2 regions of the Microbacterium galbum genome follow, and region 2 is predicted to be linked to the other one. Evidence: predicted binding sites of a transcription regulator. Region 2 holds the regulator's gene; the other holds the start of a gene.
What was found. The regulator HspR, encoded in region 2, represses chaperone genes until heat shock. The targets are predictions, from matches to a motif close to AAGTTGAGTCNNNNNGACTCAACTT.
Positions count from the first base shown of each region.

Region 1 (4,406 bases), on a different contig from region 2:
GTCGTCGAACTGGGCGAAGAGGGTCAGGGCGATCTCGCTCCGGAAGACCTCTGACGCACTCCCGACGCCCCGGTCACCGCTCCCGGTGGTCGGGGCGTCGTCGTGCGCGTGGGCCCCTCTCCTGCCGGGCCGCCTACGCATGGTCGCGGGCGTCCGCGACCCCGCGTCGCAGCGCGCGTGAGGGCGTGGCCGACCGACGCACGAGGTCGTGAGGGTCGTCCGCGAGCTCGTCGAGACCGGCGTCGTCCCTCCGTCGCAGCGGCAGCGCGTCGTCGGCGTCGAGACGCATCGGGGCGAGAGCCTCACTCCTCGGTGCGGAAACCCGACGCCTTGTGGGTTCCGTCGCAGAGCGGCTTGATGGTCGACAGTCCGCAGCGGCACAGGGCGACGGTGCGGCGGGTACGGGGCACCTCCGCCCCCTCGCTGGTCAGGAGGTGGGCGTCACCGCGGACGAGGAGGGGACCGTCGGGGTAGGCCGTGATCGTGACGCGGTCGTCGGTCATCGTTCGTCCTCCGTGCGCAGCGACGACGCACCCCGCGACCACGCGTCCAGCATGTGTCGGCCGACGCGGTCGTCGACCTCGAGGCACGCGGCCGCGCCGAACAGGATGTCGGGGAGCAGGTCGGGCCGGTCCTCGGCCAAGGCGCCGGCGAGGTCGCGTCCGGCGATCTGCTCGTGCACGGCGTCGGCCTCGACGTGCTCGTCGAAGTACCCGCACACATCGTCGCCGAAGCCGAGCCGGCGCAGCCCCTCGGAATAGAGACGGTTGGGGATCGAGGAGGTCATCTCGAACGCGGCGAGGTGACCGACGATCGCGCCGAGCAAGCGGCGGTTGAGTCCGAACATCGACATCGTGTTGTGCGACGCGAGGGTGACGGCGGGAACGTCATCGACATAGGCGCCGTACGCGTCGGTGAGTCCGGCGCCGCGGACCGCCCGTGCGAACAGGGTCGCGTGAACGCGGTCGGGGCGACCGGCGCCGTACTCGTCGGACTGGATCTCGACGAGGGCGGCCTTGGGGCGGCCGGTCAGGCGGGGGATGGCCCAGGAATGGGGGTCGGCCTCGCGCAGCGTGTACACCGTGCGGTGCACGAGGAACTCGTGCGCCTGCTCGAGCGTGGCCTTGCGCGCCAGGTGACGCGAGAGGCTGGGGCCGCCCTCGGCGCCGGTCAGGGCGAAGAGGTCGCGGGCCACGGCATCCGCGGTGGGCGCGGGTGGTTGCGGGACGGCGATGCTCTCGCGCAGCGAGGCCTCGAAGGCCGTCTCGATGACGCGTCGGGTGGCGACGAGCGCGGGATCCCACTCGAGCTCGGCACGAAACGCCGCGATCGATCCGTACGACGAGGCGTACAGCGCGAAGAGCGCGAGCTGGAGATCGTCGTCGCACGCGATGTCGGCGGTCGTGGAGACCGCCGCGTCGGCGAGTGCCGTGTGCCCGGTGGCGACACCGTCCACGAGGTGACGCAGAACCGCGGCGCTCACGGGTCCGCGGGCGTCGAACGGCACCAGCCGGGCCTCGACGTCGTCGACGGGCGCAGCGGGCGGGGGCGAGGACAGAGTCGGCGGCACCCAGGCACTGTGCGTCAGGGAGCGGCGGTTGTTCGAGACCCTTGACAAGCGGAGGCGCCCGGGCGAGGGAGCGGGTGGATGGGACCGCTCCCTCGCTCGGTGGTGATCACTGCTCGATGGGCTGCGGCGTGCTCTCGTGCGCTTCGATCACGCCCTCGCCGTCGTCGGTCGACACGGCGATGCGCCGCGGCTTCGCCTTCTCGCTGACGGGGATCGTGACCGAGAGCACGCCGTTGCGGTAGGCGGCGCTGATGCGCTCGGTGTCGATGCCCTGCCCGAGGTTGAGCTGTCGGACGAAGGATGCCGTCTCGCGTTCGCGGGTGATCCACTTCACGCCCTCGCCCGAACCGAGGGTGCGCTCGGCGCGGATCGTCAGCAGCTGGCCGTCGACGTCGATGTCGACCGACCCGGGGTCGACACCGGGCAGGTCGGCCGCGAGGACGTAGTGATCGCCGTCGCGGTACAGGTCCATCGGCATCCGGCGCGGACCACCGCCGCGGCGGGCGTCGAGGAGCGTCGACGCGAGGCGGTCGAGGTCGCGGAAGGGGTCGTAGGTGGCCATGGTCGTTCTCCTTTTCGATCAGTCCGGACGTGGCATCCGGGGCTCCAGAAGTTGAGTCATGCTCGCTCAACTCGGCAGAAGATTAGCACTCTCGGGTCGAGAGTGCCAAGAGGTCGGGCGCGCGATTGTGGCCCGCGTCGACCGCGCCCGCAACCCCCGTGCCGGACCCCTGCGAGGAAGCGTTTCGTGGCCGTCGATGCCGAGCCCCCCGGTCGGCGTCCCGACGACGAGGAGAGACATGTACTTCCACCGACAAGAACTCCAGCACAGCGCCACCCCCGACAAGCCCGACGCCGTCTACGCCCGCAAGCTCCAGGAGGTGCTCGGCGGCCAGTACGGCGAGATCTCGGTCGCGATGCAGTACCAGTTCCAGGCGTGGAACATGCACATGCCCGGCAAGTACCGCGACCTCGTGTTCGGTATCGGTGCCGAAGAGATGGGTCACGTCGAGATGCTCGCGATCATGATCGCGCAGCTGCTGGAGAAGTCGCCGCTCGGCATCACCGAGGAGGCCGTGCAGGACGACCCGACCGTCGCCGCCGTGATCGGCGGCACCGACATCCAGCACGGGATCGTCGCGGGCGCTGGTGCCCGCCCCGTCGACGCGAACGGCAACCCGTGGCAGGGCAGCTTCATCACCGCGAGCGGCAATCTGCTCGCCGACTTCACCGCCAACGCGAACGCCGAGATGCAGGGGCGCGTCCAGGTCGCGCGGCTGTATCACCAGACCGATGACCACGGCGTGAAGGACCTGCTCGCGTTCCTCCTCGCCCGCGACACGATGCACCAGAACCAGTGGGCCGCCGCGGCCGCCGAGCTGCAGGCCGAGGGCTACGAGCAGATGCCCGTGCCGAGCAACTTCCCCCTCGACAAGGAGGATCGCGACGTGTCGTACCAATACATCAACTTCAGCAACGGTGCGCAGGCCGGTGACGGCACCTGGGCCTCGGGGCCGACGCCCGACGGCAAGGGCGAGTTCACCTACCTCCCCGAGCCCCCCGCGGGCGTGCCGATGCCCCCGCCCACCAAGCCCGACGTGCGGTTCTACGGCACGACCGAGCTGCCGAACACGGTCGAGAAGCTCGCCGGGCGCGCGCAGGACGCGCTGCACAAGGAATGAACGGGATGGATGCCGCGGCGCCGGGGCCCTCGACGGTCTCGGCGCCGCGGAGCGGAGCGAGCTTTCCCGCGATGCGCGCGGCCAAGGTGCCGCGGTCGATCGTGGCGGGGCCGTACGGGCACCCGTTCCATCCGGTCGCGGTGACCGTGCCGATCGGGGCGTGGTCGTCGAGCCTCGTTTTCGACCTGCTGGCTCTCGCCGCCGACGATCCCCGGGCGTTCGCGAAGGGCTCGCGCTGGCTCATCGCGATCGGTCTCGGCGGGGCAGTGGGGGCGTCGGTGCTCGGCCTGCTCGACATGTCGCGCATTCCGCGCGGAACGCCGGCTCGGCGGACGGCCGTCGCTCATCTGGTGATCAACGTCACCGCGATGGCGCTGTTCTCGACCAGCCTCGTCGTGCGGGCGTTGGATCTCGCGCGGGTCCCGGTCGTGGCCTTCGGGCTCAGCGTCATGGCCTCCGCCGGGCTGAGCGTCTCGGGCTGGCTCGGCGGAAAGCTCGCCTACCGCTGGGGCGTGCGGGTCGCCGACGAGAACACCCAGCGCGAGGGCTTCGAGACGGCCGCCTGACCGATCGGTCCTCTCGACCGCGGGGGCTTCGACAGGCTCAGCCTCCTGTGGCGGGAGGTCCGTGAGCCTGTCGAAGGGACCGGAGGCTTCGACGGGCTCAGCCTCCCGTGGAAGAACGCGGGCGCCGCAGCGGCACGCGCGCCCAGCCGCCGCTCACCGCGCCGGGGTCGTGCTGCGCCTCCAGCACCGCGCCGCTGGTCGGTGTCGCGGGCCGGCGGCGCAGGCCGAGCGCGTGCTGCAGCGCGCGGATGAAGCGGTCGTAGACGCGCGGCGCGAGGAACTGCAGCGGACGGGTGACGAACTGCGCGGCCCCCACGCCCACCTCGTGCCGGCGTCCGCGCGTCACACGCACGATGGCGCGGGCCACGCGGTCGGCGGCGACCACCGGCGGGAGCGGGAAGGCGGTGCGCCCGGTGTAGTTCGCTGCGCGCTGGTAGATCGGGGTGTCGATGCTGGCCGGCAGCACGACCTTCACCCGGATGCCGCGGTGCGCGAGCATCTCCTGCCGCAGCGAGCGCGCGAAGCCGAGCAGACCGTGCTTCGCGGCGACGTACGACGAGACGTAGGGCCCGGCCACCTGCGAGTAGA
Region 1 is NZ_JAWDIS010000002.1:381,857-386,262, reverse strand. It holds gene RWH45_RS11000 (sugar ABC transporter ATPase) at 1-54, shown strand, start outside; gene RWH45_RS10995 (hypothetical protein) at 134-289, opposite strand; gene RWH45_RS10990 (CDGSH iron-sulfur domain-containing protein) at 303-503, opposite strand; gene RWH45_RS10985 (iron-containing redox enzyme family protein) at 500-1,570, opposite strand; gene RWH45_RS10980 (Hsp20/alpha crystallin family protein) at 1,677-2,132, opposite strand; gene RWH45_RS10975 (manganese catalase) at 2,371-3,252, shown strand; gene RWH45_RS10970 (DUF2231 domain-containing protein) at 3,258-3,818, shown strand; gene RWH45_RS10965 (SDR family NAD(P)-dependent oxidoreductase) at 3,916-4,406, opposite strand, start outside.
Region 1: the regulator HspR is predicted to act here: its motif matches at 2,181-2,205, upstream of RWH45_RS10980 (Hsp20/alpha crystallin family protein).

Region 2 (4,406 bases):
CGTCGAACTCCACCGCGCCGGCCTCGGCGAAGACGCTGACCGGGTTCTCGGGGCGCTGCAGGGTCGAACGGCTGTCGAGGACCTCGCCGATGCGCTCGGCCGAAACGGCGGCGCGAGGGATCATCACGGTCATGAAGCTCGCCATCAGCACGCCGCCGAGGATCTGCGCGACGTACTGGATGAACGCGAAGAGGGTGCCGATCTCGACTCCGCCGGCGTCGACCTGGATGCCGCCGAACCAGATGACCCCCACGACGGTCACGTTGAGCACGAGCATGGCCAGCGGGAACAGCAGCACGAAGAGGGAGCCCACCTTGCGGCCCACCACGAGGATGTCGGTGTTGGCCCGGCGGAAGCGCTCTTCTTCGATGCGCTCGCGCACGAAAGCGCGGACCACGCGCACCCCCGTCAGCTGCTCGCGCATGACCCGGTTCACGCCGTCGAGCTTGGACTGATAGCTGCGGAACAGGGGCACCATGCGAGCGATGATGAGCCCCGCCGCGATGAGCAGCACGGGCACCGCGACGGCGATCAGCCAGCTGAGCCCGACGTCTTGCTGGAGGGCCATGATGACCCCGCCGACCGCGAGGAGCGGGGCGCTGACGAGCATGGTGGCGCCCATCATCGCCAGCATCTGCACCTGCTGGACGTCATTGGTGTTGCGGGTGATCAGAGAGCCTGCGCCGAACTGCGACAGCTCGCGCTCGGAGAACCCGCTCACGCGCTCGAAGACGTCGCGCCGGATATCGCGGCCGGCGGCCATGGCGGCACGCGCGGCGAAGTATGTGGCGATGACGGATGCCACGATCTGACCGAGGGAGATGACGAGCATGAGGGCGCCGCGCGACCAGATGAACCCCGTGTCGCCCTGCGCGACACCGAGGTTGATGATGTCGGCGTTGAGGCGCGGCAGGTAGAGCGTCGCCAGGGCGGACGCAGCCTGGAAGACGAGGATCGCGACGAGCAGCCATCGATACCGCGACAGATAACGCATGAGGAGTTTGCCGAGCACGGGACCCTCCGGGTGTTCGAGTGCGATCGCGATGACCGCGGTCCCAGCCTGGCACTGACCTCCGACATCGGCGAGGCTTTCCCACGTGGGAGCGTTCTCTGCTCGCGAACGCCGGCACGCGGCATCCCTCTCCCAGGAGGCGGCTCGTAGGCTGTGGGGCATGTCCCGACTGCAGGCCGACGCCCCCGCCGACCTCTGGGTGCCGGTGACCGGCTCCCTCGGATTCCGCGGCCGCCGCCACCGCAAGGCGGCGATCGGCATGCTGCTGAGCCAGGCGAACCAGGGCACGGGCGCGACACCGCGTCCGGGCGGCGGCGCCTTCGCCTGGATCCTCAGCCAGGCGGCCCCGTTGCTGATGCACCGCGCCGCCGGTCGCGTGCTGGTGTGGGTGTGGAAGAGCGACCCGGAGCTGCTGGTGGTGATGGCGCAACTGCAGGAGGCGACGCCGCAGCTGCGCACCGCCCGCGCCATGATGCCCATGGAGTACGACGACACCGAGTCGTTCCGGAACCCTCACCTCGGCGTCGGCGAGAAGCTGGCGATGCCCCTGCCCGCCGACCCGAAGACCCCGCCGTTCGCGACGTACACGTGGGACACCGGCTCGCACTTCGTCACCGTCACCGCGGTCTGCGCGGACCGCCAGCGCTTCGGCACGGTCATCGGCGCGGTGGATGACGTCGCCCGCACGCTCCGCGTCGTCGACGACCTGCAGGTCGGGGAGTCGCCGACCGTGCTGCGCATCGATCCGGCCTGATCGGGCAGCGACCCACGGTGGGGGTCGGCACGTCCGCCGGAGCCACCGGGCATGCGCCGCGTTCCGGTCCCTTCGACAGGCTCAGGGGCCGCCGCTGCGCAGACCCTGAACGAGGTCCGGTCCCTTCGACAGGCTCGGGGACCTCCGCCGCGCAGGCGAGCGTCGCAATCTCAGTCGTCGAGATCGAACGGGCCCAACGGGCGCCAGAGCACGACGTCGGTCGCCCGGCGGACGCGCGCGCCGTGGCGCAACGTCACGACCGAGCCGGTCGCGCCCGCCGCGAAGACGCGCGCACCGGGGCGCGACTGCCGCTCGGCCGAGAGCTGTCGTTCGAGGTCGTTCACACGACGCGCCAGCTCGTGCACGCGCTCCTCGAGAGCGAGCAGGCGCGCGATGGCGGGCAGGCTCATGCCCTCACCGGAGAGCCGCGCGACCTCGCGCAGCTGCTGCACGTGACGGCTGGAGTACCGCCGCGATCCGCCCTGGGTGCGCGCGGGCACCACGAGACCGAGACGGTCGTACTGTCGCAACGTCTGCGGGTGCATGTTCGACAGCTCCGCCGCGGCGGCGATGGCGAAGATCGGGGCGTCTTCGTCGATCTCTCTCTCAGCCACGTCTCACCTTCTTCCGTCGTGGCGGGTGCGACACCGGGTTCTCGGCATCCTGACTCATCGGATGCCGAGAACCACGGCGACGCGCGTGCGTCTACCGCGCTTTGGCCATCAGGTCGGCGCGGGGGTTCTCTTTCGGTTCGAGCGCCTGGTAGCGCTCGAGGGCTTCGCGGGCCGCGTCGTCGAGGTGTGCGGGCACGGCCACCTGGACCTCGGCGAGCAGGTCGCCGGTGCCCTTGGCGGTCGCGATCCCGCGGCCTTTGACGCGCAGCACGCGACCCGAGGGGGTTCCCGGGGCCACGCGCAGGCGAACGGTCTCGCCGCCCAGCGCGGGCACCTCGATCGTGGCGCCGAGAGCGGCCTCGGTGAAGGTGACGGGGACCGTCACCCGCAGGTTGAGGCCGTCGCGCGTGAACACGGGGTGCGGGCGCACCGCCACCGTCACGACGATGTCGCCGCTCTCGCCGCCGTCGGGGGACTTGCGTCCCCGACCCCGGAGTCGGATCTTCTGCCCGTCCGAGACGCCGGCCGGGATCTTCACCTTGAACGGGACGTTGTCCTCGCCCTGCAGGGTGATGGTCTCGCCCTTCGCCGCGGTGACGAAGTCGATCGTCGTCCGCGCCGTCACATCGGACCCGCGCTGGGGGCCGCCGAAACCGCGGAACCCTCCCGTCGTCTGACCGAAGCGTCCGGAGCCGAAGCCCCCGCCGCCCTGCTGGTCGAACATCGAGAAGAAGTCGTCGAAGCCGCCCTGGGGCTGGCCGCGACCCTGACCGAACCGACTGAAGACGTCGTCGAAACCGCCGCCGCCGCTCGCCCCCGGAGCGGAGAAGCGCGCCCCCGAGCCCATGGCCCGGATCTGGTCGTACTCCTCGCGCTGCTCGGGGTCGTTGAGCACCGAATAGGCCTCGCTGATCTCCTTGAACTTCGCCTCGGCTTTCGCGTCACCCGGGTTCGAGTCGGGGTGGTACTGGCGCGCGAGCTTGCGATACGTCTTCTTCAGATCGGCAGCGCTGACGCTCTTGTCGACACCGAGGACCTTGTAGAAGTCCTTGTCGAACCAGTCCTGACTCGCCATGCGTCCTCCTCTTAGGCCGGCACGGCGACGACGACCTTGGCCGGTCGCAGCTCGACCGAACCGAGGCGGTAGCCGACCTCGACGACCTCGAGGATCGTCGTCTCGGTCACACCCGGGGTCGGCGCCTGGAAGATCGCCTCGTGCTGCTGGGGGTCGAACACGTCGCCGACGGCGCCGTACGACACCACGCCGAGGCGCTCGGCCACGGCCCGCACCTTGTCGCCGATCGCGGCGAGGGGGCTGCCCTCGACGAGGTCGCCGTGCTTGGCGGCGCGGTCGAGGTCGTCCATGACGGGCAGCAGGCCCTTCACGGCCTCGCCCTTGGCGCGCTCGATCTCGCGCTCCCGCTGCTCTTCGGTGCGCCGACGGTAATTGGCGTACTCGGCCTGCAGGCGCTTGAGGTCGATCAGCAGCGAGGCCTCCTTGTCGGAGGACGCACCTTCTGCGGCCGCCTCGGGCGTCTGCTCGGCGCCGAGGATGTCGTCGATGGTCAGGCCATCGGCATCCGTCCCCGAAGGCTCGGACTGGTCGCCCGACGGCGCGGGGCCGGAGGTGTTCTCCTCCGGCCCCGTCTCGTCAGGACCGGCGCCCGAGCCCGTGGGCTGTTCGTCGTCCTTGTGTGCCATGTTCTCTGCTTACTTCTTGTTCTCGTCGGGGTTCTCGTCGTCGACGACCTCGGCGTCGATGACGTCTTCCTCGGGGTTCGGCGTCTCGCCGTTGCCCGGCTGACCCACGTTGGGGTCGGCCTGCTCGCCCGCGGCCTGCGACGAGGCGTAGATGGCCTCACCGAGCTTGCCCTGGCTGGCGTTCAGCTTGTCGAACGCGGTCTTGACCGCGTCGTCGTCGTCGCCGGCGAGAGCCGTCTTGAGCGCGTCGACATCGCCCTGCACCTCGGTCTTGACCTCGGCGGGGAGCTTGTCGTCGTTCTCCTTGATCAGCTTCTCGATCGAG
Region 2 is NZ_JAWDIS010000001.1:1,606,064-1,610,469, reverse strand. It holds gene RWH45_RS07600 (ABC transporter ATP-binding protein) at 1-1,012, opposite strand, end outside; gene RWH45_RS07595 (hypothetical protein) at 1,173-1,766, shown strand; gene RWH45_RS07590 (heat shock protein transcriptional repressor HspR) at 1,937-2,380, opposite strand; gene RWH45_RS07585 (DnaJ C-terminal domain-containing protein) at 2,472-3,455, opposite strand; gene RWH45_RS07580 (nucleotide exchange factor GrpE) at 3,467-4,081, opposite strand; gene dnaK (molecular chaperone DnaK) at 4,091-4,406, opposite strand, start outside.